Regions from separate parts of the Priestia sp. SRI_019 genome, predicted to be linked through region 1. Evidence: riboswitches for the same ligand, from Rfam matches in the RefSeq annotation. Region 1 holds a riboswitch; each other region holds the start of a gene.

The links. Region 1 has a riboswitch for cobalamin ahead of AC2YJL_RS09270 (cobyric acid synthase). Riboswitches for the same ligand answer to the same signal wherever they lie in the genome.
Region 2: another riboswitch for cobalamin. It lies ahead of nikA (nickel ABC transporter substrate-binding protein); the one in region 1 lies ahead of AC2YJL_RS09270 (cobyric acid synthase).
Region 3: another riboswitch for cobalamin. It lies ahead of AC2YJL_RS14390 (ABC transporter substrate-binding protein); the one in region 1 lies ahead of AC2YJL_RS09270 (cobyric acid synthase).

Annotation. Positions count from the first base shown of each region.
Region 1 is NZ_JBYCZN010000001.1:1,693,384-1,704,258, reverse strand. It holds gene AC2YJL_RS09300 (spore germination protein) at 39-281, shown strand; gene AC2YJL_RS09295 (spore germination protein) at 389-631, shown strand; gene AC2YJL_RS09290 (Hsp20/alpha crystallin family protein) at 683-1,186, shown strand; gene AC2YJL_RS09285 (hypothetical protein) at 1,299-1,826, shown strand; gene AC2YJL_RS09280 (ABC transporter ATP-binding protein) at 1,844-3,127, opposite strand; gene AC2YJL_RS09275 (FecCD family ABC transporter permease) at 3,124-4,182, opposite strand; gene AC2YJL_RS09270 (cobyric acid synthase) at 4,388-5,914, opposite strand; cobalamin riboswitch at 6,007-6,186, opposite strand; gene AC2YJL_RS09265 (YdcF family protein) at 6,334-6,897, shown strand; gene AC2YJL_RS09260 (APC family permease) at 6,956-8,527, opposite strand; gene AC2YJL_RS09255 (nitroreductase family protein) at 8,951-9,598, opposite strand; gene AC2YJL_RS09250 (SDR family oxidoreductase) at 10,067-10,816, opposite strand; gene AC2YJL_RS09245 (DHH family phosphoesterase) at 10,838-10,875, opposite strand, start outside.
Region 2 is NZ_JBYCZN010000006.1:24,403-35,277, reverse strand. It holds gene AC2YJL_RS23745 (YfmQ family protein) at 1-232, shown strand, start outside; gene AC2YJL_RS23740 (CitMHS family transporter) at 376-1,677, shown strand; gene AC2YJL_RS23735 (GNAT family N-acetyltransferase) at 1,989-2,516, opposite strand; gene nikA (nickel ABC transporter substrate-binding protein) at 2,586-4,127, opposite strand; cobalamin riboswitch at 4,271-4,460, opposite strand; gene ftsZ (cell division protein FtsZ) at 4,463-5,467, opposite strand; gene AC2YJL_RS23720 (tautomerase family protein) at 5,827-6,216, opposite strand; gene AC2YJL_RS23715 (hypothetical protein) at 6,384-6,542, opposite strand; gene AC2YJL_RS23710 (TRM11 family SAM-dependent methyltransferase) at 6,803-7,756, shown strand; gene rluF (23S rRNA pseudouridine(2604) synthase RluF) at 7,793-8,500, opposite strand; gene AC2YJL_RS23700 (TetR/AcrR family transcriptional regulator) at 8,840-9,415, shown strand; gene AC2YJL_RS23695 (DHA2 family efflux MFS transporter permease subunit) at 9,437-10,873, shown strand.
Region 3 is NZ_JBYCZN010000002.1:790,120-800,994, reverse strand. It holds gene AC2YJL_RS14405 (class I SAM-dependent methyltransferase) at 37-813, shown strand; gene AC2YJL_RS14400 (YpjP family protein) at 1,197-1,799, shown strand; gene AC2YJL_RS14395 (thioredoxin family protein) at 1,988-2,302, shown strand; cobalamin riboswitch at 2,394-2,526, shown strand; gene AC2YJL_RS14390 (ABC transporter substrate-binding protein) at 2,785-3,744, shown strand; gene AC2YJL_RS14385 (adenosylcobinamide amidohydrolase) at 3,725-4,441, shown strand; gene cbiB (adenosylcobinamide-phosphate synthase CbiB) at 4,446-5,432, shown strand; gene cobD (threonine-phosphate decarboxylase CobD) at 5,407-6,486, shown strand; gene AC2YJL_RS14370 (bifunctional adenosylcobinamide kinase/adenosylcobinamide-phosphate guanylyltransferase) at 6,483-7,043, shown strand; gene cobS (adenosylcobinamide-GDP ribazoletransferase) at 7,040-7,813, shown strand; gene AC2YJL_RS14360 (histidine phosphatase family protein) at 7,771-8,385, shown strand; gene AC2YJL_RS14355 (bifunctional adenosylcobinamide kinase/adenosylcobinamide-phosphate guanylyltransferase) at 8,337-8,762, shown strand; gene AC2YJL_RS14350 (cob(I)yrinic acid a,c-diamide adenosyltransferase) at 8,759-9,328, shown strand; gene rarD (EamA family transporter RarD) at 9,464-10,390, shown strand; gene AC2YJL_RS14340 (MerR family transcriptional regulator) at 10,482-10,808, opposite strand.

The DNA of each region.
Region 1 (10,875 bases):
AGGATACATTAATCAACCATAGAAAAGGGTGAGAGCATATGCCAAGTGTTATTAACATTTATAATTTAAAGATCAACAGTATCTCAAGCAACGATTCTGTCAACATTGGCGAAGCACTCCACAACAGTCACACGGCCCATTCAAAATCCACTGGTACGAACTCTTCTTATGGCGATGTCTCACCTGCTTCCTCGAAAATGCGAAACATTTATATCGATCCTGATACAAATGACCAAACAGATATTGCAAACGTTGATCATGTCAATGGTTATCAGCAGTGATATAGGGCAATGCTTGTCAACAGCATGACGACAAACGGTGAATACATTCTCTCTAAACGTAATAGGCCGTTGGAGTAGAATGAATAAAAACAGTAAGGAGTCTCTTTATGCCTCTTCAAATTAACGTTTTTAATATCGTAACAAACGGTGTCACGCAAAACGCAAATATTGATTTTGGTTCCACCATTCAAAACAGTCACACGGCGAACTCAAAATTTAACGGCACGAATTTTTCTCTAGGTAACTTCTCTCCTACTTGCTCTCAAATGAATACAGGCGTGTTAGATCCTGATGTAAGCGATCAAGATCAAATTGCAAACCCTTCAGCTCCAATTGGAAATCAAATTTAGCTTTAACAATTTTGTCGTTTTACTTGGCACATTACAAGGAGGTGTGTAAATATGTTTCCATTTGGAAAGTCTCCTTTTAAAGGAATGATGGAAAATATCCCAAAAGGAATGGCATCTAAAGACATGAATAAGTATATTCAGCAAATGATTTCTTCTACCATGTCCCATTCTTTTCCGGATTTCATGCAAGGAAATGAATTCTTTAAGCAAGCCCAAGACATGATGAAAGAACAGCAGGATATGGGAACTGAAGGTCATGGACAAAAGCCAAGAAGATTTGATTCAAACGTCATCAATACATTAGATGAATGCATTGTACAGCTAAAAATCCCTAACCGCGATATTGTATCAAGCATTAAAGTCTATCATACGCCATATATGTGTACGATTGAAGGAATAGATGGAGAAGAATCCTTCAAAGAAGAAATTCAGCTTCCTTGTTCGGTTCGTAAAAAAGGCACACGCGCCATCTATCGTTCCGGAGTGTTGGAAATCCGGATGCCTAAACATGTTAATATTCCTATGTCTCAAATAGACGTCCACGATTTAGATTAAAGTGGACGTTTTTTTCTATTTTCATGCATACATATAAAATAGAAAGATGCAAAAGGCCTTGTTTTATTTTTTTAAAGAAGGTGACAAATATGAATCACGGAAAATTTAAAAAGTGGCGCGTTTAACCGACGCGATCCCTAAAATAGAAGAGCTTCATCAGCAATTAAATGAATCAGTTCTTCTTATTCAATCACTGTCTCAACTGCACGAGCAAACAGCTCATTTACTCTCGGCTATGCAGTCAGCTCCTAATTTCGAAGCTATTCAAAATCAGCTCTCTGCGTTAAAGGAAGAATCGTCCAATACAGCCTTATATGAGATGGTGAAAACTCTTGACAAAAAGATTGATGAAGTAACTCAGCCAAAGCAGTCCATTGTTGTTGAAAAAATCATGGTCGAAAAAGTATTGTTAGACAAAATTGATCTTATTAATAATTTTGGCCAGCTAGGCATTAAAGATTTGACCGGTCACTTAAACATCGGCACCACTTACAGCGCTGACTCTGATCAAGTAGATGAAGAAGTCAAAGACTTGTTTTCTGTTAAGCTAAAAGAAAAAAAGATTGATAAACATACAACTGAGACAACGATGAGTTCAGGAGGTGAAACAGAAAAGTCTGATGATCACTCCGATGAATAAAAAATGACCGCTACTGCTTATTTAAAGCAATTGTCGGTCATTTTTGTTTCCATAAATAGTTGTAATTCTTTTTTAAGGCGTCCCATCAAGAACTCTGAAATTTCTTCTTGATTTTCTTCTTTATGATGAGATGATGCTACAACAATACGTCCTGTTTTTCCTAAGAAAGCCCGGTACTCAATTACCTTCATCGCAGCATGAAGTAAGTTCCCGTCCGAAAGCGGCGCATTTGTTAGTAGCACAATATTTACTTCGTTTTCTTTTTGTCCATGTGTCAGCACAGCCAGCCACGAGTAACCTTTATCGTCTTTTAAGCGAACTTCATGACTAGATAAAGACTCAGATTTCCATACCGCGTTAGCACTGTTTTGCTGTTGAACAATTTCTTGACACCAGTCTAGACCTGTTTCATTGGAACTCAGTGAAAGAGTTCTCAAAGGACGAACAAAGGATAAACATAGCTTGCCCGGTTCCTTTTGCAACTGATACAACTCATGGAAGTCCGTCTCTGGATATTGATAAGGCGGCACAAAAGCAATTTGTCGCTTATTCACAGCAGGATGGTGAAATACATGCAAATCAACGCCATATACTCTTTTTAACGTAGCTGCATCCTGAAAAATGGCATCCATCCCCGTTTCTTCTACTCTTCCATCTTTCAGTAACACGGCATTATCTGCAAACAGCGAGGCAATGTTGAGATCATGCAAAATGGCCAGGACCGTCAAGCTCATTTCCTGCTGTAAAGTTTTTAACAGCTGAAGTAGTTCCATTGTATGTTTTACATCTAAGTGATTCGTTGGTTCATCAAGAAGTAAGTAGTCAGGTTCTTGCGCTAGTGCTTTAGCCAGCAAAACCCGCTGTTTTTCTCCACCGCTTAGCGATTGAAAAGTATGGTTTCTATAGTGCCAGATGTTTGTTAATTTCATCACGCTTTCCACCACTTCTTCATCCTGTGCTGATACGGTGCTAAACAATCCTTTTGCCTGATAAGGATAACGTCCAAGTGAAACAATTTCTTGAACCGTAAATTCTAATCCAATTTGATTTTCTTGCGTCATGACTGCAACTTTTTGCGCCAGTTGTTTTGGTGAATAAGCCTTTACTGACTTTCCTTCCACCTTCACTTCTCCTGATTGAATGGTTAATACATTCATAATTAAGCGAATAAGCGTTGTTTTCCCGCTTCCATTTGGTCCTAGTAAAGCAACAAAAGAACCTTTGTCTACGGTGAACGTGATGTCACGAACGGTCGGCTGCTGCTTATCGTATCCTCCTGTCACATTATATAGTTCAATCATGATATTCCTCTCTTCCGCATACGTTCTTTTACAAGGAGCAGGGTGAAAATCGGCGAACCAATTAAGGCGGTTACAACTCCAATCGGCAGTTCACGAGGCTCTAATATCGTTCGTGCCAATAAATCTGCTAAAACCAAATAACTTCCTCCAATTAAAATAGAAAGCGGCAGTACATGCTTATGATTAGCTCCCGCTACGAGACGCACTACGTGGGGGATAACTAAGCCAACAAATCCAATTGCCCCAGATACTGATACCGCAGCCCCTGTTAATACGGATGCACCTATTAAAATCATTCTTTTTTTCTTCTTTACGTCTATTCCCATAAACTGAGCGGATTGATCGCCAAATGCTAAGCCGTTCAGCTCTTTTACGTGTAACAGCAGCATAATCGTACCGACTAAAAAGAACGGCCCTAAAATTTGAATATGAGCCCATCCTCTCATTGATACGCTTCCCATTAGCCAATATAAAACCTGCCTTACATCTTCTTCAGGAGAAAGAGCCACAATTAATGAAATAAGCGCGCTCATAAAGGATGATAAAATAATCCCTGCTAAGATGATGGTTTCATTGGCCAAATTGCCGCTTGCGAGCTTCGTAATACCAAAAACTAAAAGAAGGGTAATAAAACCAGATACAATCCCGACTACCGGCAGCGTGAAGATAGACAAACCAAAAATACTCCAATGAAAATAAATTGCCATGACAGAGCCAAGGGTTGCACCTGAGGAAACCCCGATCGTATAAGGATCGGCAAGAGAGTTTCTTAATAGCCCTTGAAAGGCAGCCCCTGCTATTGAAAGCGAAGCTCCTACTAAAAATGCCACCAGTACTCTTGGAAAACGAATTTGCCAAATGATTAAATCCATATTTTCCGGACCGTGATATAAGGATAGCCCGGTAAGGTGGCCAATAATAATTTTGATTGTATCTCCTACGGTTAACGAAACTGTACCAATAAATACGCCCATAATTACCGAAGTACATACAATAAATAAACTGACTATGTATAAAATAGATGCTTTGTTAAAAAAAATACGTTTAAAAATCAATACTTTCAGCTCCTCTAGGAAACGAGGCGTGATGTTTTACATTACATTAACCATTCATTTTCCTGTCCATAAACGATGCTTCCACCATGCATTAAGTTGGAAACAATCATCTTTTATTTGTTGCGAGTGCTAGACTGTTGAACTAGGCAACGTAGCACAGCGTACTAAAGTTCTCGGTAAAAAAACAAGCGAAAGCCTCTACAAGCTATACTTTTTGTGCTTGCTCCGGGCTTTTATAGTTGTCTATTAAATGATACAGCTTTTCCATATCTACAGCTTCTCTCACATATGCTGCTGCTTTTGAAAAAGACTCCTCTTTTTGCAGACGGCTGTTGAATGTATCCGTAATAGGTGGCAATTTTTTATGTTTACGAATTTGATTAAGCAAAGCTCTGCGCAAAGCATCGTTATGAAACACATCATGAACATACGTGCCAATGATGTTTTCTTTAACCGTTCCTTCTTTTTGATCATCTACCACCGCAAAGGCTTCCGTCAAACTTTGAGAAACCGTCTTTCCCATATGAATTTCATAGCCTTCAATCGAAACCTTCTCACTCTCTAACTGAACATATCCAGAAACTCTTTCTGTTTTTTTGCTGGTTGTCATAACGGTTTCCACTGGAAGCAAACCCAGCCCTTTAATAGATTCAATCCGGGACTCTACTGCATCGGGGTCCGTAATCGTCTCGCCTAACATTTGATATCCCCCGCAGATGCCAATAACGTGAGCGTTCGTTGCGTTCAAGACTTGATTAATGGCTAGAGCCAGGCCGCTTTCTTGTAAAAACTGCGCATCTTCAATCGTATTTTTGCTTCCTGGTAAAACAATTAAATCAGGCGTACCTAGTTGTGATGGCTTGGTTACAAGCCTCACGTGACAGTCTTCTTCTAAGCTTAAAGGATCGATGTCTGTAAAATTTGAGATGCGAGGATACGAGATAACCGCAATATCGATTTCTTTTAACGGGTTCACAAGCGTTGAGTAATTTCTGAGTGATAACGAATCTTCAGCGTCAATTTCCACGTCATGCATATAAGGAATCACTCCTAGTACCGGAACTCCCGTGTATTCTTCAAACCACTTTAGCCCCGGTTTTAAAAGCTCTAAGTCTCCTCGGAATTTATTGATTAACACCCCAATCACTCTAGGCTTATGTTCATCTGGGAGCAATTGAAGAGTACCCACTAAACTCGCAAAAACCCCTCCTTTATCAATGTCTCCTACTAACACAACAGGGGCTTGGGCTATCTTTGCTACGCGCATATTTACCAGTTCACGATCGTTCAAATTCACTTCAGCAGGACTTCCAGCACCTTCAATCACAATTCGATCATAATGATTGGCAAGCTCTTTATAAGACTCCGTGATAACGTTCAAACCTTCATTAAAAAATTCTTGCCGATACTGAAAAGCAAACATATTACGAAGCGGCTTTCCATGAACGACAATTTGAGATTCATGATCACGAGTTGGTTTAATCAAAATAGGGTTCATATTGGTTGTTGCTTCGACTCCAGCCGCTTCTGCCTGAATTCCTTGCGCTCTTCCAATTTCTTTTCCATCCATTGTAATGTATGAATTAAGCGCCATATTTTGCGATTTAAACGGTGCAGTTTGATAGCCGTCTTCTTTAAAAATACGGCAAAACGCTGTAGCAATCATGCTTTTTCCAGCGTCTGAGTGCGTTCCTTGAATCATAAGAGGTTTTCCTTTTTTCACTTTTCCCACTCCCTATCACATAAAAAAACCTTAACTGTAAAAGTCAAGGTTTGGTCATGCGCTCATTAACACATTGTCTTGACTTATTTCTCCCACCGAAAAATAAGGGGTTTTTAAAAGCAGGTCTCCTGGCTTATGCTTCATTTTACTTCTGCATCCTTCCTAGTTTGACTAGTGGGTCTTTGCAGGTTCATCCACATTTACAGTAGCGGGGGCTGCACCGGATTCTCACCGATTTCCCTATTATCCTCCTTAGAGGCACTTTTAAAATCATTTATTCTTTATTGTAACGAATTTTATAACCATTCACAATAACGATTTTCTTCTATTATTATATATTACTGTGTTTATACTTATTTGGGTCTCTTATGCTATAATAACAATTATTTTCCAAACATCTTATGAAATAGCTAGGAAGGTGCTCGTAGTTGAAGAAAAAAATCATTTATATCTTTATTAGTTTGCTTGTTCTTTATGCTGTAATCATGTCTTTTTGTATGTATCAAACCGCTCATCAGCCTGTTCCGCAAAAAGCAGATTATGTGCTTATTTTAGGTTCGAAAGTAGATGGAGATCAAATGTCTCCTAGTTTAAAAGAACGAGCAAAAACGGCTTTATCTTATTTAAAGACTCATAAACAAACAAAAGTTATCGTAACGGGTGGAAAAGGATCCGATGAAGAAATTTCTGAAGCAGAGGCAGCCTACCGTTTTCTACGAAAAGCAGGAATTAAAAAGAATCGAATTATAAAAGAGGGTCAGTCAACCTCTACTTTTGAGAATTTTACTTTCACCAAAAAGAAAGTTGATATTCCAGATAAACGAATCGTGCTTGTTAGCAGTGATTTTCATCTGTTTCGCGCTTCTATTATTGCAAAGCGCCAAGGTTTTGATGTTTATCCTTTAGGCGCAAAGACACCAAATTCAATTAAACTTCAAGCCTACTTTCGTGAGTATGCTGCTATATTAAAAACATGGCTGTTTGATAAATAAATAGAGTACACGCCTATACAAACGAAAAACACGGCATGAATTCATGCCGTGTTTTTTATTAATCATCTGTATCGATAACTGCTTTTGGTAAACCTGTGTATTTCGCCCAGTAGAAAATACCGAGTGAAACAAGAGCAATTAAAATTAAGTCAAGTGGGTTGCTTAACACACCTTGTCCTCCACCAAATGAACCTAGATAAGAGATAACAAGCATAATAATATAATAAGCAACTAGCCACCAAGCAGATTTAAGCTGCTGTGCAAATTTCACAACGTCAGTTGGTACGTATTTCTTAAACGCTACGTAGATAACAACCATTAGAAGCTGTGATCCTAGCAGCCAAGAAATTGTTGTCCATCCTGACCAGTATACGATGTATGAACAGAAGATAAATGAAACAGGAGCAATAATGCTCATGCCTTTTAATTTGAAAGGTTTTTTAAGATCTTTTGCATTTACTCTGAATGCTGCAGCTGAAATTGGTGCGATAGCATAAGACAGAATAAGTGCTACTGAACATACGTTTACTAGCGCTTCCCAAGAAGGAAATGGCAGTGTCCAGAATACGGACATTCCAAATGATAGCCATAGTGACGCACGTGGAATTCCTGTTTTCTTATCTACTTTTGAGAAACGTTTAAATAGTGTTCCATTACGAGACCAAGCATAAACTAGACGAGAAGTTGTATTCATAAAGATGTTTCCGTTACCGCCTGGTGATAAAATAGCATCAAAAATAACAAGCGTTACTAACCAGCCAAGGCCTAAAATAAGTGCAATATCTTTAAATGGTAAAGAGAATTGCTCTTGAATTGTTCCCCATCCTCCTGATAGCATATCAGCCGGGATGTTACCGATGAACAATACTTGCAGTGCTGTGTAAATAATCGCTGAAAGTACAATACAGATAATGAGCGCGATTGGAATATTACGCTGCGGATTTTTAACTTCACTGGCTACCGAAACAATAGGGTGAAGTCCTAAGTAAGCAAACATAACGCCACCTGTTGAAATGGCTGCTTGAATACCATTAAAACCAAACGGAGCAAAATCGCCAGTTGTAAAGTTAGCTGATTTGAAGTGATAAGCTAACACGACGATAATTGTAAGAGGAACCGCATATTTAAACACAGATATAATGACATTTGACTTAGCAAATGCTTTTACACTTACGTAGTTAATGATAAAAAATAGTGTTAATAACGCGAACTGGAATAGCCATCCAATCGTTGTAGGCGATTCAGAACCATGTTTAGTTAGACCAGGAATCCATACAGCAACATACTGACGTACAGCTGTTACCTCAATGGCAATTAAACTTGTATAAGCAATAATGGTAATGAATGAAATTAAGTAACCTACTAAATGACCATGTGAATAAACCGGATAACGGATAATTCCACCGGTACGCGGCAGCGCTGCTCCAAGTTCAGCATACACTAAGCCGATAAGTAAAATAATGACTCCGCCAATCAGCCACGAAAAACTTCCGGCTGGACCAGCCTTTGACGCTACGTTACTAACCGCAAATAACCAGGCGGAACCAAAAATAGCTCCCATCCCAATTAACGTTAGGTCAAGTAACGATATTGATTTTTTAAATTTTCCTTGATTTCCTTGATCAGACATAAAATCCTCCTTTAAAATTCCCACTCCACATATCTACGCCCTTGCGTCCGATATGGGATTCTTTACATCATCCTCCTCTTACTAAGACCTCACAAGTGGATATGTTAACAAATATTCTCTAAAAAACCAAGTTAAAAAATTTATTTTTTTGTAAAACATCATTGAATTGCTTATGTATAGCGCATAAATTCCACCGAAGATTTGAGGACTACTCCTCCTATTTAACCGCATTTTTCTTAGATTAAACATAAAAGAATATTCAAACTATTTATCATAACAAAAGGGCTGAGGCATAACGAGATCAACCGCTAGAAGCAGCTACATACGCAAAACCTACGCTTGCCATCCCAATAAAAAAACCCGAACGATGAATCGTTCGGATTTTGCTTCAAATAAAATAATTTTGTCCGTGCCTTTTTTTGCTTATTTAAATACTTTTACACGTTCAGTTAGCGGTTGAAATTCTTTTTCTCCCGCAGGTGACACAGGATTACCAAATGGCATTTGAGTAATTAATTTCCATGAGCTTGGAATATTCCAAGTTGCTTTTACTTCATCGTCAATCAATGGATTGTAATGTTGTAAAGTTGCTCCTAGGCCTTCTAGCTCAAGTGCTGTCCAGATCACATGCTGCAGCATGCCTGATGATTGGTTAGACCAAACCGGGAAGTTTTCGCTATAAGATGCGAACTGCTTTTGCAATCCTTCAATTACTTCTTGATCTTCAAAGAAAAGAACTGTTCCATAGCCGCTTCCGAATAAGTTCATTTTTTGATCCGTATCTGAAAAATTTTCAGCTGGAACAATTTTACGAAGCGTTTCTCTCGTAATATCCCATACTTTATCATGCTGTTCACCAAATAAAACAACTACACGTGCGCTTTGAGAATTAAATGATGAAGGAGTATGTTTTACCGAAAAATTAATAATTTCTTCAATTTTTTCTTCTGATATTTTTACATTTTTATCAATTGCATAAATAGAACGTCGGTTTTTAATTGCTTCATAAAAATCTTTTCCAACCTGTTGTTGATCACTTGATTTATCAAATAATTTATCTAAAAAACCCATTTTCCACACTCCTAATTGTTTGTTTTTTTAAGCTTAAATTGCATGTTTATACCCTTCCCCCTGATAAAAGGAGATAAACAAGATATAATGAATTCTTATATCTCTAATTCGAGATATTAAACTAAAAAAATATTAATTGAAATTTAATTACTTTATGTAACTTACTTTACAATGATTATTATTATCTGTCAACAGAAAAATTATTATTTCTTCTGTTGATTATCAAAAGAGGTTGAGACATAACGAAATGAATCCAATCTAAAATGAACAAATGGGATATATGAGCTGAACCGCTTTTTCCGCCGGAGTCTTCGTCGTGCCCTTCAATCAACTGCTAGAAGGAACGAAACAGGTGAAACCTACGTTTACCGTAACAAAAAAATGAACCACTAATCAAAAATTTGATCAATGGTTCATTTTTTCACTTCGTCTAAAATACTTTTGTCTTAGCCTTTTTTTTATAGATGCTTAATGTTCATAAATCATCTTTCGCGTCATTCCCCCGTCTACTACGAGGTTAGCTCCTGTTACAAAATCATTTTCAACGTTTGTTAAGTACATACACGCTTTTGAGATATCGGCTGGCGTTCCCACCCGATTAGACGGATGCTGCGTATGATCGATTTCACGAAGGCCATCGTAGTCAGATGTCTCAATCCATCCTGGAGAAATAGCATTTACTGTGATGTTGTCATCACCAAGTGAAATGGCAAGTGCATGAGTTAAAGCAACGATTCCTCCTTTTGTAGCAGCATAAGCTTCTGTGTGAGGTTCAGACATTGTAGCTCTTGTAGAAGCTAAGTTTACAATGGAGCCTCCGCTTTCGTTTTTTCTCATCACCTTAGCTGCTTCGCGAGAGGATAGAAACACGCTGCGCAGGTTCGTATTGATAATGTCATCCCATTCATCAATGGTTAGCTCATACGGTGATTTCCAGCGGGAAACGCCTGCATTATTAATCAAAATATGTATCGTCCCATAAGTACTGACCGTTTTTTCAACGAGATTTAAAATGTCGCCTTCTTTTCGGACGTCTGTTTTTACAAAAATTGCTTCTCCGCCTTGTCTTTGAATAGCTTCTGCGTGACGCTCTCCTTCGGTTTCGTCCACATCTGCCAATACCACTTTTGCTCCTTGTTTCGCGTATGCGCGGGATACCTCTTTACCTATTCCGTTCGCAGCTCCGGTAACAACAACAACTAAATCTTTAAACGACATAGCATCTCCTCCTTATACGCTTTATTCACTTTTTTCTTCGTCTTTAAACAAGTGATCCG
Region 2 (10,875 bases), on a different contig from region 1:
TTTAAAACAATATTATGTCCATGAAGGAAATAAGGACTATTATAAACACCTAGAAGACAGTGAAACTCCACTGGTTATCGATACGAAAAAAGGAAAAAACGATGTTCGATTATGCGTATACAGTTATCACGATCATGTCGACGTCGTAAAACAGCATAAAAAGAAAATTATTGCTTACAGCCTGCTGTCTGATCACCTTCAAAAGCAGTCCATAACAGCTGATCTAGCTTAAACCAGTCGCCTACAAGGCGGCTTTTTTAGTTTTTAGTTTTAGGTTGAAGCTACCTTATTTAAAAATACCAAACTTTAACATTAATTCTAATGCTATAATATAAATTAATAGAATTTTCTAACTTTTTTAAGAGGTGATGGATAGTGCTTTCTTTGTTAGGGTTTGGAATGATTGCGACTTTTCTATTTCTTGTCATTAGTAAACGCTTGTCCGTGGTTGTTGCTTTTATTTTTGTCGCTATCCTCTTTGGTGTAATTGGAGGTTTTAGTGCTGATATGGGCGATATGATGATGAATGGTATTTTAAAAGTAGCTCCTACAGCCATTATGATCGTTTTTGCTATTTTATATTTTGGACTAATGATTGACGTCGGTTTATTTGATCCTATGATTTCTCGTATCCTAAACATTGTGAAAGGCGATCCCTTAAAAGTCGTAATGGCAACTGCCGTTATTACAATGCTTGTTGGCTTGGACGGAGACGGCTCTTCTACATTTTTAATTACAGTTTCCGCCTTGCTCCCTTTGTACACAAAACTGGGAATGAACCGACTAATACTGGCTTGTGTTATTAGTTTAAGCGCAGGTGTTATGACTATGATTCCTTGGGGAGGTCCTCTCGTAAGAGCCGCAGCAAGTTTACAATTAGAAGTATCAGATCTATTTAATCCTCTTATTCCAGCTATGACAGCGGGATTGATGTGGACTTTATTTTCAGCATACTTACTCGGAAAGAGAGAAAAAGCGCGCTTAGGAACCATTCATTTAAAAGGTGCATCAATGGCTTTTGCTGAACAGCTTTCAGCTCATGAAATTCCTGGGAAGCCGCCTAGACTCTTTTGGTTTAATGCCTTATTGACACTGTGCTTAATGACTCTCTTGATCATAGACATACTCCCTATTCCAATTTTATTTGCTATTGCTTTTGCCATTGCTTTATTTGTTAATTTTCCTCATCCAAAAGAACAGCAGGAAAGAATCTTAAGTCATGCAAACAGCTTTGTAATGGTTAGTACGTTGGTTTTTGCAGCCGGAATCTTTACAGGCGTTTTTACAGAAACAAAAATGATGGATGCCATGGCTAATACCATTGTAAGCCTCACTCCTGAATGGCTGGGCTCTCACCTTCCCTTAGTTGTAGCAATAACAAGCCTTCCTCTTAGCTTTGTATTTTCACCTGATGCTTATTACTTTGGCATTTTACCTGTTATTAGCCATACAGCAGCTAATTTTGGTGTAGACCCTGTAGAAATAGGACGAGCAGCTTTATTGGGACATTCCACAACTGGGTTTCCTCTATCCCCTTTAGTACCCGCTACTTTCATTCTGATTGGGCTGGTTGAAGTAGATTTCGGCGAGCATCAAAAGTTTCTTTTCAAGTGGGCCTTTGGGACAACTATTGTCATGACGATTACAGCCATTTTAACGAATGCAATTTCCTTATAGAATCTTACCATAAAAAGGAAGCCGACTACCATAAGGCAATCGGCTCACACATGTAGGATATTGATTTAACACTAACAAAGTACAACACAACACTAGTAATTATATAATATATTTCATTATTTTGAAAGCGATTTCATATATATTTTTAAAAATATTTTGTTATTTGTTTTTCATAGAAAAAAACCACGTTTCAGCCAATTCGAAATGTGGTTCTTTTCTGTAAGGACTTGCCCTACAGGCTATAAATGTAAGTACGCTTATTATAGCATGAGCTCTTATCTAGATTCTATGGTAATTACTGTATAATATTGTTACATTACGACTGGTTGTATTTTTCTGTCCATGTGCAGCGTATTCCATGGCTCTTCCTGTTCAGCAAGCCTTTCGATAAAACCTTGTGAAGTCCAAAATGGGATAGCCCCCGGTAAAAAAGGATGAGTATGCAGATACAACGTGTCATAAAAATGATTTTGAGCAAATTGTTCCACTGCTTTTAACAGCTGCTGTCCAATGCCTAGACGCCGGTACGCTGGATCGACATAGCATTTTACAATCTCAGCTGCAGTTTTATGTTCATATCGCTTTTTTAATGCATGAAACCTTCCATCGTAAGCGTATAAACCAATTGTTCCAATTACTTGTTGATTTTCCGTGACAGCTGCAAAAAAAGCAGCGCCTTTCGCTTGAACATAATGTTCATTAAAATGAAGCAAATCTACAGGAAGCTGATTTTTTTGCAGCATAGGAAATAGCTCATTCCGTATATTCATGACAAACTGAACCACTTCCGCATCTTTTTCTGTTACTTCTTTAATTTGATACATTTGTACTTCTTGCACGTTTACTGTCACATCCTTTTTTCTATCATTGTATACTTTCTCGTTTTCCTATAGGAACAACAATATTGACTACGGCGTTACGTCTAAATGCTGAGTCAGCATATAATACTCACTGGGATTTGTTGTCCAATTTTTCACTTGTTGATTATAAGCAACAACAATGTTTGGATGTACAATCGATGATGTCAGCATTTTTCTATTAATCAAAGCGGTTGCTTGCTTGGCTAGCTGATTTCGTTTTGCGTCATCTACGGTTGAATTTAACTGTTCTATCATTTTTGTTAGCGTATCGTCATTAATTCGACTGGCATTTAAACCACCGCCCGGCAAATAGTTCGTGCTTAAATAATAGCTGGCATCCCCTCTAGGTGCTGTGATAAGGCTGTACAATGCTAAATCCCAATCATCTTTTGCCATTACATATTCATCGCTATCTTCAACTAGGTGAATTTTAATAGAAATTCCTAACTCTTTGGCATTAGACTGTATAAGCTGAGCAATTAAAGGCAGTTCTGGCAGAGAGCTGTATGTGACAAGAGAGAGCGATAGTGGCTTTCCATTTTTGATTGCTTTGTCATTTTTGATTTGATAGCCTGCTTTCTCTAAATATTTTTTAGCAGATGTCATACCTCTTTGCTCGTTAGCAGTATTATCAGCAAAAGGAAATTGAGATAAAAATGGACCTCGAGCCGCTGCCGCTTGATTGTTCATTATGCTGCTGACAATTTCTTTTCGGTTCAATAAGGTATCGATAGCTTTTCTTACATTTTCGTCTTTTAATGCGTCATTGGTTTGGTTATAAAGCAATAAATGAGTACGCACACTAGGTACTCCGCTTACTTTGAAAGACGAATTCGCTTGTAAAGTGCTCAAGCTTTCTAAAGGCGGCCGATAAATAATATCGGCTGTCCCGGACTGAAGAGCTGCAACTCGCGCATTTGCATCTTCGTTAAATGCAAAGATCGCATTTTTCAATTTCACTTTTCCATTCCAATAATGTTCATATCTTTCTAACTTCACTTGATTTCCTTGATCGAAAGTCAAAACGTGAAATGGACCTGTACCAATGGGCTTCTTAGCTATATTAGAAACATCAACATCTATAATAGCTGTGTTTGGATGCACTAACTCAGAAGGGAATTTAGGCATTGGTTCTTTTAATGTAATTGTCAGCGCATGACCGTTCGATTTCATTTCTTTAATATTTAAAGCGTTTTTCATCGCATAACTTTGATCTATCGTTCTTTGAAGAGAAGACTTAACAGCATTTGCATCCAGCGCTTTTCCATTTTGAAACGTGATGTTCTTTCTTATCATAAATGTCCATGTAAGGCCGTTATCTTTCGTTTCCCACTTTTCAGCAAGCCAAGGCTTTATTTTTAAATCGTCGCTGATTTTAACAAGCGTCTCCCCTACTCCCGCACGAACTGCTGTATAATTATCGTCGGTATGAGGATCAAGCGTTGCAGATGTAAAATTAAATAAAAACGTCACACTTTTATCCGTTTTCTTTCTTTCTTTTATACTTATGCTCTCTTCATTAGGAGCGCAAGCAGTGAGGCAAAGTAACACAAGAAATATCATAGATACGAGCTTTTTATTATTTATCATTGATTTTCCCACCTTCTATTTTAATACAAAAAAAAGCACTTCTAAAAAGAAGTGCTTGTCTTCACAACAAATTCAGATAAACGTATCCCTTGTTTATCTTATTTTTGATTCTGCCAAAACACCTCCCTATCCTCGTAGGTTATTGTGTGCTGAGATTTATGGCAGGTCTCCTGGCTTCAAGTCATTGCCTTATACCGCCTTCCCGTCTCTAAATAGACAGTGGCTTTTTGACATAAGGCTCCTTGTTACAGTGGCGGGACCGCTCCGGATTTGCACCGGATTCCCTTTTAAGGCAATTGAAAAACAATTGCCACCATAAAAGCTGGTTATTTAATTTAGTAGCGTGCTCTTGAAACTCTAGAAGTAGAAGCTGATGGTGAAACATCTTCATCATCAAATCCAGTGGCAATAACGGTTACCATCATTTCGTCCTTTAAATCTTCATTAATCACAGATCCAAAAATCATATTTAAGTCCTGATCAGAAGCAGACGTGACAATATCTGCTGCTTCCTGTACTTCGTAAAGACTCAAGCTGCTGCCGCTCGTAATGTTCAACAGCACGCCTCTTGCTCCATCAATCGATGCATCTAGCAGCGGACTAGAAATGGCTTTTTTTGCTGCTTCAATTGCCCGGTCTGATCCGGAAGCTCGTCCGATACCCATAAGCGCAAATCCTTGATTAGACATGATTGTTTTTACATCAGCAAAGTCAAGGTTAATCAGCCCCGGAACAGCGATTAAATCTGAAATACCTTGAATACCTTGGCGAAGAACATTATCTGCTTCACGGAATGCTTCAAGCATAGGCGTCTTTTTATCGACAATTTCAAGCAAGCGGTCGTTTGGAATCACAATAAGGGTATCTACCGATTCATTCATCGCAGTAATACCCCCTACTGCTTGCTTCGTACGTTTATTTCCTTCAAACTTGAACGGGCGAGTGACTACTCCAATTGTTAAAGCATTTAGTTCACGGGCAATTTGGGCAATAACCGGAGCTGCTCCAGTACCGGTTCCTCCGCCCATGCCAGCTGTTACGAATACCATGTCTGCGCCTTGCAGTACTTCTTGAATTTGTTCTCTGCTTTCTTCGGCTGCTTCTCTTCCTACTTCTGGATTAGCTCCTGCACCTAATCCTCGCGTTAAGGCCGCACCAATCTGCATTTTCACATCTGCTTTAGATAAGTTAAGCGCCTGAGCATCCGTATTAACGGCGATAAATTCTACTCCTTGGACACCGTGTTCAATCATACGGTTAACGGTGTTATTTCCTCCACCGCCAACCCCAATTACTTTAATTCGCACTAACGGCGATACATCTGCATCAAATCCAAACATTCTAAGTTCCTCCTCAATGATCAAAATTACTTTCTCTTATTATCCGAAAAAACACGTGAAGAACCTTTTACTCCTATGTTTAACGCGTAACTGTTCTTTTGTTTTACAGATTTTATACACTTCTCTTTTAACCTTTAAATCTTTACATCTTTATGTAAATTTATTGTTGTTCTAAAATTAGTACGCCGAACTCTTTTATGGTTTTTCCACTCAAAATGGCATATAAGCTTATTGTATCATTCATTTGACAGATGTCTGTATTTAATTTTGAGTAAGATGTGACTAAGAGAATAATATTTTTATAGACAAAATGAGAAAAAGCCCTTAGAAATAAGGGCTTCTCTAGATAATAAACCGTTTTATAATTTCCCAGTTAAGAATTGAGCCTCTCCCATGCCAAAGCTCCAGTCAGCATTACCGTTTTCAACAATCGAAATCATAATGTCGTTTGGCTGAATGCCGCAGCTCTCTCCAAGCTCTTTTACAATTAATCTGTAAAGAGCTTGCTTTTGCTCTTCTGTTCGCTGTTTACTCGTTACACTTATAATAACCAAATCCTTGCTTCTCTCAAAGCCAAGACCTGTATCTTCAATAATCATTTCATGAGCAGGATGCTGATGTACAATTTGATAACGGTCGCGCTCCGGGACGCCAAAGGCTTCTAGCATCGCTCGGTGAGCAGCGTCTAGTAATGTTTTTAACTCTTTTTCATCTCTTCCTTCTATTACATCAAATCTAAGTAATGGCACACTAAGTAACCTCCAGCTTTTTGTCTAATATATTATTGCCTCATCATATCACAACTATCATTTGTTAAAAAAAGATATGCTATTCACAATGTGCTCTCTAGTGAAAGAGACCTCAAACGCTTCAATAAAAGCTGAACCTACTAAAAAGAAATGAGCAGCATAACGGCTCATTTCATTAGTACAAAAACATTTATAATAAGAGCTAAAATACATACAGATACAATGGCAATGAGTACGTTCATCACAAGGTTTTGCGAGGATGTTTTGGCTTTTTTTTTCATATCAGCCCGACTCATCTGTTGCTTTTCATGATCACTTTTAGACATCACGCAGCCTCTCCTATTCATCAAAATGTCAGCAGTGTGTAAATGATTTTTGAGAAACCTTGATCCAGTTCTTTTGTATAGACAGCAGCACATGCAGGTTATCACCAGTTATTTTAGCATGTTTTGTCAAATAAGTGGACTATGTAGCGCTTCAATTTAGTATTCACGGCCAAATATATTTAAATTCGTTGCTTTTCTCTTCTTTTCTCGCTATTGTTTGAGAAGAAGGATAATTAGATACGATAAAGGATGATACAATATTGAATAACCATACGCAGCTGCCTCAGTATATCTACACATACGCATGCAGCGAAGAGGAACTCTCACTATGTCAATTAGAGAGACGCTCTCTTTTTGACATTGAAACTGAGAAACCTATCATAAAAAGTGCCGTTAAACTTGATCCAAGCAGAAGCCCTTTTATCAAAGAGCGATTAGATATTATGTATGAATCAGATGACCTTGCTGATATTTGTAAGCAAGTAGAAGATATTGACCTTGGAGACAAAACATTTAAACTCATTTTCATGAAAATTAATGACTTGGAAAAAGATCAAAAAATAAGTTATAAAGGTCAGCGTGCTATTGAACGTGATGTGGGTTGGCATTTTGTAGCAGAAGCAGACTTGCATAACCCTGACCATTTGTTTGGCATTGTTCCATTTGAAGGACGCTGGTATTTTGGGAAATATCAAAAAAGCGAAGCGGTATGGCTGCATCATTTGAAGAAACCGCGTGAATACTCTACAGCACTCAGTACCCGCCTTGCAAGAGCTGTAGCTAACATTGCCGTTCCAAACCCTGAAGGAATCAAAGCGATTGATCCATGCTGCGGTATCGGTACAGTCCTTGTAGAAGCCCTTTCAATGGGCATTGATATTGTAGGACGCGATATCAATCCACTTGTGACCGACGGATCTCGTGAAAATATTGCGCATTTCGGTTTAAGCGGTGATGTCAAAACTGGACCGATTTCAGATGTTACAACTCACTATGATGTAGCTATCATCGACATGCCTTACAATCTCTACACCTATGCGACGCCTGAAGATCAGCTTTCTATTTTAAAACACGCTCGCCGCTTTGCGGATAAAGTGGTCGTGATTACAGTAGATACGATTGACCATATGATTCATGAAGCTGGCTTTTCTATTTCAGATCGCTGCATAGCGCGCAAAAGCGTATTTTCTAGACAAGTAGTTGTATGCGAATAAAAAAGACACCAGTCTAACAGGCTGGTGTCTTTTGATTTACCACTCTTTAGGTTCATAGTCTAATTCTTTGAATAGCTGCGTACGCTCTTTTTTCGTTAAATCTCTCCATTGCCCAACAGGTAAGTTGTTTAAATGGATATTCATAATACGCGTGCGCTGAAGGCGGTATACTTCATATCCAAGCACTTCACACATACGGCGAATTTGACGATTTAAACCCTGTGTTAAAATAATTTGAAACTCATACTTAGACAGCTGTGTCACTTCACAAGGAAGCGTTTTTGTGCCTAAAATTTTTACTCCCTCAGACATGTTTTTGATAAACTCCGGTGTAATTGGCTTATCTACTGCAACAATATATTCTTTTTCATGCTTGTTTTCTGCACGTAAAATTTCATTAATAATATCGCCGTCATTTGTAAGTAAAATTAAGCCGTCTGAATCCTTATCAAGTCGTCCAACGTGGTGAATACGCAAAGGGTGATTGACTAAATCAATGATGTTTCCCTTTACTTTTTTTTCACTCGTACTTGTAATGCCGACTGGTTTATTAAGCGCAATATATACATTATTTCGAGCAATCCGAAGCTGTTGGCCGCTTACTCGAATATCATCGCCAGGCTTAACTTGATCTCCGACTTTTGCAACCTTTCCATTAACGGTTACTCTTCCTTCACTAATTAACTTATCTGCCCCGCGTCTTGACGCCTTTCCAGATTCGCTAATAAATTTATTCAGTCTCAGGTGAATCACAACCTTACATTTAAAAATTTTAAAATTTATCTCTTCTATTAGAAACAGACATATGCCAATTTCTATACCGTCCCTATCGTAACATGCTATACGCTTCTCGTCTGCTTTTAATTTCATTACTTAATCATATTTTTTTAACAGTAATAGAAGTATAGCTCCAAAATACTTTGTAACCTTATTCTTAACATTTCAATCAATGCTTACACCTGTGAAGCTTGCATCAATCTTTACTTATATACAAGACCTAAACGTCTGGATTGACTGATCAGTATAGAGTTGCTACCATTATACTGACCGATCAACTAGTAATTATATCAGGGAGCTGTTTTCATGGAACCAACCAATTCAAAAGAAAAAATTTTAAGCGCAGCTGCTAAACTTTTTCGCAAAAAAGGCTATCACGCCACCAGTCTAAGTCAAATTACAAAAGAAAGCAGCGCTCCGAGAGGATCTATTTATTATTATTTTCCGGATGGAAAACAACAGTTAGCAAAAGAAGCTATTCAAAAAACGGGAGAAAGAGTCAAAGCTTATATCGAAAAATCCCTCGCTTCTCATGAAGATGCCGCGTCAGCTATTCAATATCATATAAAACTGATGGCTGATCGAATGTTTGAACAAGTGGAAAATGAAGCGGATATCTCTCTCGCTGCTATGTCGAGTGAAGTATGGTCATCAAACGCAACGCTTCGCATGGCCTGTGAAGCCGTGTATAACGAGTGGGAGCAAGTTTATGCAGATAAGTTAGTTTGTTCAGGTTATGAACAAGAGGAAGCAAGACAGCTAGGTTCAGCTATACAGTCTTGGATTGAAGGGGCTTATACTCTTTCATTAACTAAAAATAGTACAGTCCCTATGCAAATTGCAGCTGACCAAATTGGTAAGCTGTTCGCAAACAAAAATTAATTTAGTAAAAGGAGGTCACTTATGACACAAACAGAAGAAAAAATGAGTACACAAAGTAAGCTTATCCTTTTCATTTTGATTCTAGGAAATTTTTTATGCTTAATTAGTGAAACGGTAATGAACGTGGCCTTGCCAAGTATCATTTCAGATTTTCACATTAGAACGAGCTCAGCTCAGTGGTTAACTACCGGATATATGCTTGTAATTGGCATCTCTGTTCCGGTGTCTGCTTTTTTAATTCAACGATTCACATTAAGACAGCTGTTTGTGACGGCTATGAGTTTTTACTTAATTGGGTCCTTCATTGGATTTATTACTCCATGGTTTTCTCTGCTTTTTGTGGGCCGTATGATTCAAGCATTAGGGACAGGCATTATTTTACCTCTTGTGATGAGCACAATGTTAACACTCGTGCCTATTAGCAAACGCGGCACCGTAATGGGGATTTTTAGCGTAGCTATTTTATTTGCACCGGCAATAGGACCGGTTCTTTCAGGATTAATTATTCAATACTATTCGTGGCAAATTATATTTCTAGGTCTTTTAATTGCAGCGGCGCTTATTTTCCTATTTGCTCTTTTCAAGCTCAGTAACGTTTCTGAAACATCTAGACCAACAATTCATATCCCATCTGTGATTCTTTCTACGATTGGGTTTGGAGGAGTTGTTTATGGATTTAGCGCAGCTGGTGAAGAGACGGGATGGAGTAATCCTATCGTATGGCTTACGCTCATAATTGGCGTCATAGCTCTTGCTTTATTTGTCAGACAGCAAACAAAGCTGAATTCTCCTATGATTAATATGAAGCCTTTTAGATCGTCTGTGTTTTCAAGATCGATTTTCTTAATGTTTCTTATTATGATGATTCAGTTTTCAATGATGTTAATTTTGCCGCTATACTTCCAAACGGCTGCGGGACTGTCTCCTTTGCAAACAGGGTTTCTTATGCTTCCAGGCGGTGTAACGCTGGCTCTAACAGCTATGGTGGGAGGACGTTTGTTTGACAAAATCGGATTTAAACCGCTGCTTTTAACGGGCTTAGTCCTTTTAACATTTATTTTAAGTTTGTTCACTACTATTTCAAGCGGAACAAGCACGACGACTGCAGCCATCTTATACGCAGCCTTTACAATTGGCGTAGGTTTAAGCATCGGTCCCGTGATGACGCTTGCTTTAAATCAAGTGCCAAAACCGCTTCATGCCCACGGTTCAGCTATTTCAAATACGATTAACCAAGTTTCAGGCGCGATTGGACCCGCTTTGTATACAAGTATTATGACCATGGCTTCTCAGCACTTTATTCAACAATCAAACGAAACGAATAAAACGCTGCTACAAATAAAAAGTATGACAAGCGGGGTTCATACCGTCTATTATGTAGCCATCGCTTTCGCCGTCGTTTCGTTCTTGCTCGCTCTTACGTTAAAGAAAAGAGATCAGCATCTTGAAACACAATAAAT
Region 3 (10,875 bases), on a different contig from region 1:
TGTAAATAGCCAAACAGTGTAGGGGGAGTTATGAAAGTGATTGTTACGACTGCTGGTCGAACAAATGAACAGATGATTGTAAAAGCCAAACAAGTAGCCGCTGATTTAAGTATACCTTTTGTAGTAAGAGAGAAGAAATCCGTTGCAGATCTTCAGAATCTTCAAGCTGCAGATGTGCTGGTTGTCGGTAAGAATAGAGTAGAGTTGCACGTTCAAAACGAAGAGGAACCTATTTTTTTTCATCCAAACTCCGCTATGTTTAGAGTGAAGAGATGGCTGCGGGGAGAACGTGATCCGTTTATTGAAGCTGCTGGTTTAGAAAAAGGAATGAGCGTGCTTGACTGTACACTTGGTCTTGCATCGGATAGTATGATGGCGAGCGCAGCGGTAGGGGAAAGCGGGAAAGTTGTCGGACTAGAAGGCAACCGCTATGTAGCTTATTTAGTCAAACAAGGGCTTTTAAATTGGGAAAGTGACGTACAAGAGTTGAACGATGCAATGAAGCGTATAAACGTGGTTCATCAAAATTTTGAAGCGTTTTTGGCTTGTTGTGAAGATAATTCTTTTGATGTTGTCTACTTTGATCCTATGTTTCAAGAGCAAATTGATGAATCGAATGGAATTAACGGTATTAAAGCAATAGCACTTTATACTACGCTGACGCCAATGGCTATACAAGAAGCAAAAAGAGTAGCCAAACAAAAGATCGTGCTAAAAGATCATTGGAAAAGCACTCGTTTTGAAGAACATGGATTTACCGTACAAAAACGAAAAACATCAAAATTTCATTACGGGACAATTGATATACAATAATAAACAAAAAAGTAAAATGAATCCCGATCATTGAAAAGACTTCCAAAACCTTTTAGGGATTAAAAAGTTTTGGAAGTTTTTTTTATGAATTTCATCTAAAGTTCATAAAAGTATGATATATTTTTGAACATAAAAATACTTTTGTGTTTAAGCATCCAGCAAAAAAGGAATATCTTGTATAGGTTTCCGCTCGGTGTGACAAGCTCAAACAGAAGAAGGAAGGTGCTAACTAAAAAGTCGTCGAATGCCCGTAGGCAGCATAAATGAATAAGCAAATATAGGTAAAAAATTAATAAGTATGTTACAATACCTAGTGAGTTATAACAATGAATTTTACGATATGAAAAGACCATATGGGAAAAGATGAGAAAGGAAAGATACGAATGCCTAGATGGATAAAAAGAATGCTAATTGTATTTATTACAGTATTTACATTTGGGCTTGTCACTCCACCAGAATATTTATACGTTGATGATGCAAAAGCGGACAAGCAACATAAAGCAGGGTATGTAAGAGAAACAACTCCTGTCACAGCTGTTATAGAAGATATTCATTTGCCATATGAAGAACCAAAATATGAAGACGTTTCATCATTTGTTACGTATGCAATGGAATCAGCTGAAAAACAGTCAGTGGAAAAATTCGGAACAAAAATTGGACCTGTCATTGAAGATGAATTTCGTCAAGCAGTGTTACCTAAAATTGAAGAAGTGCTGACCGACATTGGCACTGAGCGTGAACAGTCGATTCAGAATCTCGAGATAAGCGAGCATCCTGCTGCTGGCTACGGTGAAAAGATTTTCCATGTATATGACCGGGAAACCGGTCAGGACTTAATACGATTTCATGTACGGCGTGAAAATCCTCCAAAAGATGGATACTGGTTTAATTTTCACTATCATGCGGCTGCAGATAATTTTCAGAAGCATTATGATTTAGGGAAAATTTATTGGAACCGAAACATGCCGCCTAAATGGTTTAGCTGATAATAGACACAACATTCTGTGATTTCGAAATGTTAGCTTTTTTAAGCTAGCATTTTTTTACGTCTAAAACCGTTATGGTCTAAATAAGCTGAAACATTAGCACAACGATAAAAAAATCGTTTATAATGAAGTCAGACTTCTTACCATAGAATAGGGAGAAGGAACGAATAGATGCTGGAGGTAACACAATGAAACAATTTACGGAAGAAAAACAATTTCGCGAACAAATTAAGAACGAAACACTAAGCGTTGGGATTTTTACGACAACGTGGTGTCCTGATTGCAAACGTTTGGATATGTTCATTGATGAAATCGTTGACGAAAATACAGATAAAGCATGGTTTAAAATTGACAAGGATGAGTTTGAAGAACTTTCTGCTGAAAACAATGTAATGGGTATTCCTTCTCTTCTTGTATATAAAAACGGTGAAAAAATTGCACACTTGCACAGTGCAAATGCTAAAACGCCTGAAGCGGTCCGTGAATTTTTAGCAACTCTTTAATTCCCTAAGCTGCGAGAGCATTCTTGCAGCTTTTTTTTGTGAGAATGGCTATTTCCATTTTTCCATGAGTGGGGTATACTAGGACAAGTGAATAATCGTAAAGCAATAAGGTCTCAATTTAAAGATTGAGTGAAAAGGGAAGTCTGGTGAAAAGCCAGCGCGGTCCCGCCACTGTAAGCGCTTTGTGCGTAAGTCAGGAGACCTGCCTTATTGTTAACTGTGAAACCTTCGAGGAAGGGTGAAGCAGGGTAATGAACATACATATCAAGTATAGTGAACGGATTCTTTTCCTGCTTATCTTGACGTTACCTGCTTTGCTTTCAATTGAAAGTAAAGCTTTTTTATTTTGAAGCTGCCTGCGAGCAGTATACATAGTCAAAGCGGAAAAACGGGATAGCGCTGCTTTTTGCATGATCATTTGCTTTTTCTTTAACGTGGAGGTTTCGTATTCACAATGAACAATATATAGGGGGAGTATTTAGATGAAAAAATGGCTTTCGTATTCCATTATTGCACTGTTAGTCATCGTACTTGCTGCATGCGGTGCAGGCAGCCAAAGCAACAGTGATAAAAAAACGAAGCAAGATACAGCACAAACGTCACAAGCTGCATTTCCTGTGAAGGTAAAAGACGCGCGTGATAAAGAAATTACGTTGAAAAAACAGCCTAAGAAAATTGTTTCACTAATGCCAAGTAATACGGAGATTGTATATGCCCTTGGCCTTGAAAAAGAATTAGTAGGTGTCACAAGCAACGATGATTATCCTAAAAGCGTAAAGAAAAAAGCGCAGGTAGGAGATATGAACGTTAATGCAGAAAAAGTTATTGCTTTAAATCCTGATTTAGTGCTGGCACACGCTTCAAGTATGGGCGTTTCGGATGAAGTATTTAAACAAATTGAAAGTGCGGGGATTCCGGTATTTGTTGTAAAAGATTCAACAACGTTTGATACGGTTTATGATTCTATTACCCAAATCGGTAAATTAACGGGTAAAACAAAAGAAGCTAATCAAACAATTAAAGACATGAAAGAAAAAGTAGCTTCAATTGAGAAAAAAGCAAAAACGATTTCAAAAGAAGATCGTAAAAAAGTATGGATAGAGGTATCAGGAGCTCCTGAGATTTATACAACAGGAAAAGGTACGTTCATGAACGAAATGCTTACTATGATCGGTGCTGATAACGTAGCGGCTAGTGAAAAGGGTTGGGTTAAGTTTTCTGAAGAGCAAGTTGTTAAGTTAAACCCTGACGTTATTATCGCAACGTATGATGCAGACAAAAATGAGATTATGAAGCGTCCCGCTTGGAGCAGCATGACTGCTGTAAAAGAGGGTAACATCGAGAAGGTTGATCAAAACAAAATCAACCGCTTAGGACCTCGTATTGTAGATGGCTTAGAGGACTTAGCAAAAGCAGTATACCCTGAGGTGTACAATAAATAAGAAGAGGGACCATATTCCAGTTCGAATTGAAAAGGGGATTGGTCCCTTTTCACATCTTAAAATTGAAGAACGGCCTGAGCTTTTAATCATGAAAACCGAGACTTCTTATAAAACATACAGCTCAGGGGTTTTAGGAACAGGCATTACGGAAACGGACACCTTTTACAATCGATTTGTTCACAAAGACTATTATTCAGATACTCCTTCTTTGGAGTATGAGCAATATTTGATGAAAGAAAATGTGCGCCATGAGCAAATCGTAGGGTTGATGACAGCCGTTTGGTTAAAAGAAAGAGCGGTTTACTGTTATGAAGGCTACGGAGTAAGAGTAGCTTCCGTGATAACGGCTGGAGTAGGAAACGCAGTAGATATTATAGCTGACGAAGCTGTCCCGTTCTATTCCTCTCCCGGTACAATTAATATGTTTTTTTTCGTGGAAGGTACGCTTACGGATGCAGCGTTTTTACAGCTTTTTGTTGCGGCCACAGAAGCTAAAACAAAAACGCTGTCACAGCTGGGTGTCATAGATCCGGCTACAAAGACGATTGCTACGGGAACATCTACGGACAGCATCTCAGTTGCAGCGTCTCAGCAAGGACCATTATATGAATATGCAGGCTCTATGACCGCTTTAGGGCAAGCGGTAGCCAAGCTGGTGAAAATAAGCTTAGAGCAGGGACTTAAGGGAAAGAGGTGAAGAAGTGAGTATTACACAAGCGATAATTGCACACATGACGGCCATGACGATTGCTTTACTAATTGACCGAATTATAGGCGACCCTGAAAATTGGCCGCATCCCGTTCGCTGGTTTGGCAAATGGATTTATTGGATGGATTCCAGATTAAATAAAGGTGCAGGAAAACGATTCAAAGGATTGCTTCTTGTGATAAGTATGGCTGTGCTCGCAGGAGTTGTTCCCTTTTTGTTCCTTCATGCTTTATACGAAGTTCATTTTATAGCAGGTGTTTTAGTAGAGGGCGTAATGATTGCGACTACTATATCCACTCGTTCTTTAAGCGAAGCTGCTTATAAGGTACAAAAGCCGCTTCAGCTAGGAGATATGGAGAAAGCTAGATATGAAGTAAGCATGATTGTGGGACGAGATACAGATCGTTTGTCAGAAGGAGAAATTGCCAGAGCCACGGTAGAGACCGTGGCTGAAAATACAAGTGATGGTATTACAGCTCCGCTTTTTTATGCATTTATAGGAGGAGGAGCCCTAGCGTTTTTTTACCGGGCTATTAACACATGTGATTCGATGGTTGGGTACAAAAATGACCGCTACTTTCTGTTCGGCTACTTTAGTGCAAAAACCGATGACGTATTAAACTATATTCCAAGTCGGTTAACTGCAGTGGTGATGACGGCTGTTAATGTAGCAAAAAGCCAGTATTCTCTTGGGCATGTAACGAGTTTGATTAAACGTGATGCTAAGAAGCATCCAAGTCCAAATAGCGGATACGGGGAAAGTGCAGTAGCTGCTCTTTTAGGTATTCAACTCGGCGGACTTAATACATACAAAGGCATAGAATCTAATCGTGCAAAAATGGGCGAACCGTTCATTCCTCTGCAAGCCGGTCATATTGAACAAGCTGTTTTCATTATGAAAAGGACGGTCTATGCTACGTGGTTATTATATCTTTTGTTAGGAGGAGTTATTAGTGCTATTACCTACACATGGAGCTAATCCTACTGTCTTTTTAAAAGCAATAGGGACCGAGAATTTGTCACACATAAAAGACTTTAGTGTGAACACAAATCCTTTAGGGGCTCCCCCTGTGCTTCACGAAAAGTGGAACGAATTCAAGGATGCTGCGTTTAGCTATCCTGACCCTCAAGTAACAGAGCTGAAAAATAAACTAGCAGCTCATCATGATGTTTCAGCTGCTCAAGTGCTGCCTACAAATGGCGCCGCTGAAGCGTTTTTCCTTATTGCTTCGTTATTTTCAGGAGAGAAAGCAGGGATTGTACAGCCGACTTTCGTTGAATATGAACAGGCAAGTAAAGCTTATGGATGTGAAGTGACGTACATTCCTTTAGCTGAAGAAAACGGCTGGAGCTGGGATATAGAGTTAATTATGAGCATCCTTCCGGATATAAAAGTACTTTGGATTTGTCATCCAAACAACCCAACAGGCGTTATGTATAGTCATGAGGAATGGATGAAAGTAGTAAAAGCTGCTGCTCATCATGGTACATACTTAATGATTGATGAGGCATTTGTTGATTTTGTCGAACATCAGCCTTCATTTGATTCTCTTATTCTGGATTATGAACATATCATTATTGTGCGTTCTATGACGAAGATGTTTAATATTGCCGGGCTTCGCCTTGGCTATATTTTGGCAAATGAAAAAATCATTAGCGAGATGTCTAAAAAACAGCCTCCTTGGAGTGTAAATGGATTGTCGCAGCAAGTAGGGATGATATGTGTAGATGAAAAAGATTTTGTGAAAAACACCGTACATTATATTAAACAAGAACGAAAACGAATCTTGAGTCAACTAGAGGAATGGGGGCTTTTGGTTTCTCCTTCTCAAACAAACTATTATCTTTGCAGCGTTCCGTCTTCTATTAAAACGCGTGAATGGCTTGGCTATTTAGCAAGCCACGGTGTGGTAGCCCGGCATACTGAAAACTTCCCATTTTTAAATGGACGCTATATCCGTTTGGCTGTGAAAACGAAAGAAGAAAATGACTATTTACTTAACGTAATCAAACAAGGACTTGATGAAATATGATCATCTTTATTAGCGGAGGCGTTCGAAGTGGAAAATCACGTGCAGCGGAGAATATGGTTCAAACTTTTTGTACAAAGCGCGCTGTTTATATTGCCACAAGCAGGCAAACAGATAAGGAAATGCAAAAACGTATCCAGCTTCATCAAACAGAACGCCAAGCAGCGAACACGCCTTGGGTAACGATCGAACAGTCTGTAGATTTACAACAAATTCTGCCAAATCTTCAAAGTGATGATGCTATACTTTTGGATTGTGTCACGAACTGGCTTGCCAATGAGCTTTTTTTAACAGAAAAAAGGTGGCAAACAAAAGAGGGCAAACAAGAGGTTTTTCGTCATATGATCAAAGCGCTCGATAAGCTGTTTGCGCAGTCTCAGACGGTTGTGCTAGTATCTAATGAACTGTTTGAAGCGGGCGTATTAGAGGAGCCCACATATAGCTATATGAAGATGTTAGGGAAATTACATCAGTATATTGTAGAAAAAGCAGATGTGGCTATTTGTGTAGAAGCGGGAATTTATCGTTTTAAAAAAGGAAAGGAATGTGTAGATATATGAAAGAATGGATAGCCATACTACGAATTTCTCTCCAGTTTTTTACGATTTTACCGCTGGCTAAAACGGTTCAATGGACTGAAAAAAGAACGGCACGCTCACTTTTTGTGCTGCCGTGGATTGGTATGTTACTAGGCTTGATGCTTTATAGCTTTTTACAGCTGCTTCAATCTTCACCTATCACTACGATTGTTGATAGTATTTTAGTTTTGCTTTTACCGCTTATCTTAACGGGTGGTCTTCATTTAGACGGCTGGATGGACGTAAGCGATGCGTATTTTTCTCATCAGTCAAAGGAAAAAAAACTGCAGATTTTAAGTGATCCGCACGTTGGGTCTTTTGCTATTCTTTCTCTTATGGTTCTTCTGCTGCTGCGTTTTAGTGCGATCTATGAATTAGCGTCTCTTTCTTCTTTATCAATTTGGGCATGCTTAGTTGTCTTTACCCTTCCAAGAATTGGAGCAGCCTTTTTGTTGATGAGAGATAAGCCCGCTAAAGATACGGGTCTGGCTGCTTATTTTCAAAAAGGAGTCACCAAACGGTCTATTTATGTATTTATCGTCATGAGCCTATTCTTAGTTGCTATTTTCGCTGTTTTTATGGACAATAAATTCATTATTCTTTTCTTTGCCGGTTTTTTATGGCTGTGGATACGGTTTTATCGTTCGCAGTTTGGGGGCGTAACAGGAGATGTTATAGGGGCAACCATTGAAGGAGGAGAAACGTTTTTATGGATAATTCTTTGGTTATCACATGTATTCGTCACGGCATGACGCTTGAAAATCAACAGAAAAAATATATAGGGTGGAGTGATCCGTCTTTAAGTACAGAAGGGAAAAATGAATTAAAAGAGCTTTTTCTAGAACCTCAGCTCGTTATTTCCAGTGACTTAAAAAGAGCGCTAGAAACAAGTGCAGTTGTTTTTCCAAAATCTCAGGTGGTTAAAAGTAAAAATTGGCGTGAGCTGCATTTTGGAGATTGGGAAGAGAAGACGTATGAAGATTTAAAAAACATACGGGCGTATAGAAATTGGATTGATCACTGGACAGAACATACGCCTCCGAAGGGTGAAAGCTTCTCAAGCTTTTCAAACCGAGTTTGGGGAGCGTGGGAAGAAGCGGTCGATTTGGCGGCCAGTCGGCATTTGCGTCACATTGCTATTGTTTCGCACGGCGGACCACTGCGTTTACTTGCATCCCATTTTAAACAGACAGCGTCGCTTTGGGATGTTTCTTTTTCTTATGGAGAAGGTTTTTCAGTAGCGTGTACATACAAACAGGCAAAGGAGAGAAGAGCATGCATTTCGTATTCGGCGGTGCATTTACCGGCAAAAGAAAATGGGTGAAGCAGCATTATGCCAGTGAGTCGGTAAAATGGCATTGTTTGTATGAAGACCCTGTTTTACCAGCGCTTGAGTTCGAAGAAAGTTACATAGTGCTAGAAGGATTTGAGCACTATGTTAAGGAATTAATACATAGCGAGCTGGAGTCTCCGCACCTTGTTGTTGAAAAGTTGATACAGAAGTGGAGAGACAGCGGTGTATGGGAACAGTTGATAGTGATTGGAACTGAAGTCGGCAGAGGGATTGTTCCTTTAGATCCAACAGAGCGGCAGTGGAGAGATGAGTGCGGGTATGCGTATCAGTATTTAGCAGCGCATGCCCGGAAAGTAGATCACATTTGGTACGGAATTGCTAATCGATTGAAGGAGGAAATACAATGAACATTTACACAAAAACAGGGGACAAAGGGCAGACAAGCTTAATTGGAGGACGAGTAAATAAAGACGATATTCGAGTGGAAGCATACGGTACGATTGATGAGCTAAATGGCTTTGTAGGTCAAGCAATTTATCAGCTGGATGAAGCAGCATTAAAAGATGTAAAAGAAGAGCTAATTACGATTCAACATGAGCTTTTTGACTGTGGAAGTGATTTAGCATTTGCAAAAGATGATCATCCGTACAAAGTAACAAACGACATGATATCAGTACTTGAAAAACGCATTGATGTCTATATGTCAGAAGCGCCGGCCATTGAGCGTTTTATTTTACCTGGAGGCACACCTGCAGCAACAACGCTTCATATTTGCCGGACGATTACACGCCGCGCAGAACGGCTTGTTGTTGGCGTGCAGCGTGAGCATAAAATTAATGTGGCGGTGCTTCAGTATTTAAATCGTTTATCCGATTATTTTTTTGCTGCGGCTCGAATCGCTAACGCGCGAGAAAATGTACAGGATGTAGAGTATATTCGCAGTGCTAAAGTATTTAAACAGCCTAAAAAATAAGGTATAAAAAACGGTCGAGCTAAAAGCGATCGTTTTTTTTATGAGCTATTTCGATAGGCAAAATAAAGCTATAAAAAAGAGGTAAATGCATCTATAATGATAAGAGACAGAGAGATAAAGAAAAGAGGTTGAGAAATGAATCAAGATTCTAAACGAGCAGGTATTGTTTATACAGCCAGCGCTTACGTTATGTGGGGGCTTTTTCCGCTTTACTGGAAGCTTCTTGGCGAAGTGAATGCGAATGAAATACTCGCTCACCGTGTCATATGGTCATTTGTTTTTATGCTTTTACTTTTGCTTGTGACAAAGCAAATGAGTGCTTTAAAGAAGATGCTTGGTTTATTATTTCGTAATACGAAACAAGCGGTCATTTTATTTGTGGCTTCAGTGCTGATCAGCATCAACTGGTTCGTTTACATTTGGGCGGTTAACCATAATCATATTATTGAAACAAGTTTAGGTTACTACATCAACCCGCTCGTTAGTATTTTGCTTGGTATAGTCGTTTTAAAAGAGAAGCTTAATTTTTGGCAGGGTGCTTCTGTTGGATTGGCTGCTATAGGTGTTATCGTTATGACAGTTACATACGGGCATATCCCATGGGTATCATTAAGCTTAGCGTTTAGCTTTGGTTTGTACGGTCTTGTAAAAAAGACGATTCAATTAGAAGCAAAAGTAGGATTAACGATTGAAACGATGATGGTTGCACCTATTGCGGTTATTTATTTTATTTTTCTTTTAGTGAAAGGATCTTCAAGTTTTTCTCTTCAGTCGCTTGATCTGAGCGCTCTTTTAATTGGCGGCGGTGTCGCTACAGCTATGCCACTACTGTATTTTGCTAAAGGAGCGCCGCTTATTCCGCTATCGATGGTCGGTTTTTTACAGTACATTGCTCCTACCATGACGCTTTTATTAGGGGTATTCGTGTATCATGAACCGTTTTCTAGCGTAGAGATGATTGCCTTTTTGTTCATTTGGGGCGGATCGGTTATGTTCATTTTATCTAAAACTAAGTTCATGAGTTCTCATCAGCCGAAATTCTTTAAAGGGCGCTCAGCTTAACGGACAAAAAAGCGGATATCTTTAGATATGCGCTTTTTTGTCTGCCGTAAAGAAATAAAAACGGAGACGGGAAAGTCACCGTATGTATACTTTATAGCTTCCGCTTGAAATGAGCGTTCAACTGACCTTGAAGCATTTGGTTTTTTACTTCTTTCATTTTTCTCGCTTCATCTTTTTTGGCCAGTTCTGTGCGTATTTCACTTGTTTGAACTCCTTCTTCTATGCGATCGGCAATATCCATTAATCGTTCGACGTCTGAAAACGAATATTTCCGGATACCCGTATTGGTTCGGTCCGGAAAGAGCAGGCTTCTTTTCTCGTAGTAGCGAATTTGCCTTTCTGATAAACCGGTTAATTCTTTTACAATCCCAATAGACATGACTTTTTTATCTCGATATGACGCTTCATTCGTAGACAATCTCCCTCACCCCTGAGTACGTAGTAGTATGTTATTATTATAAAGGAAAAAAATACAAAAAATTATA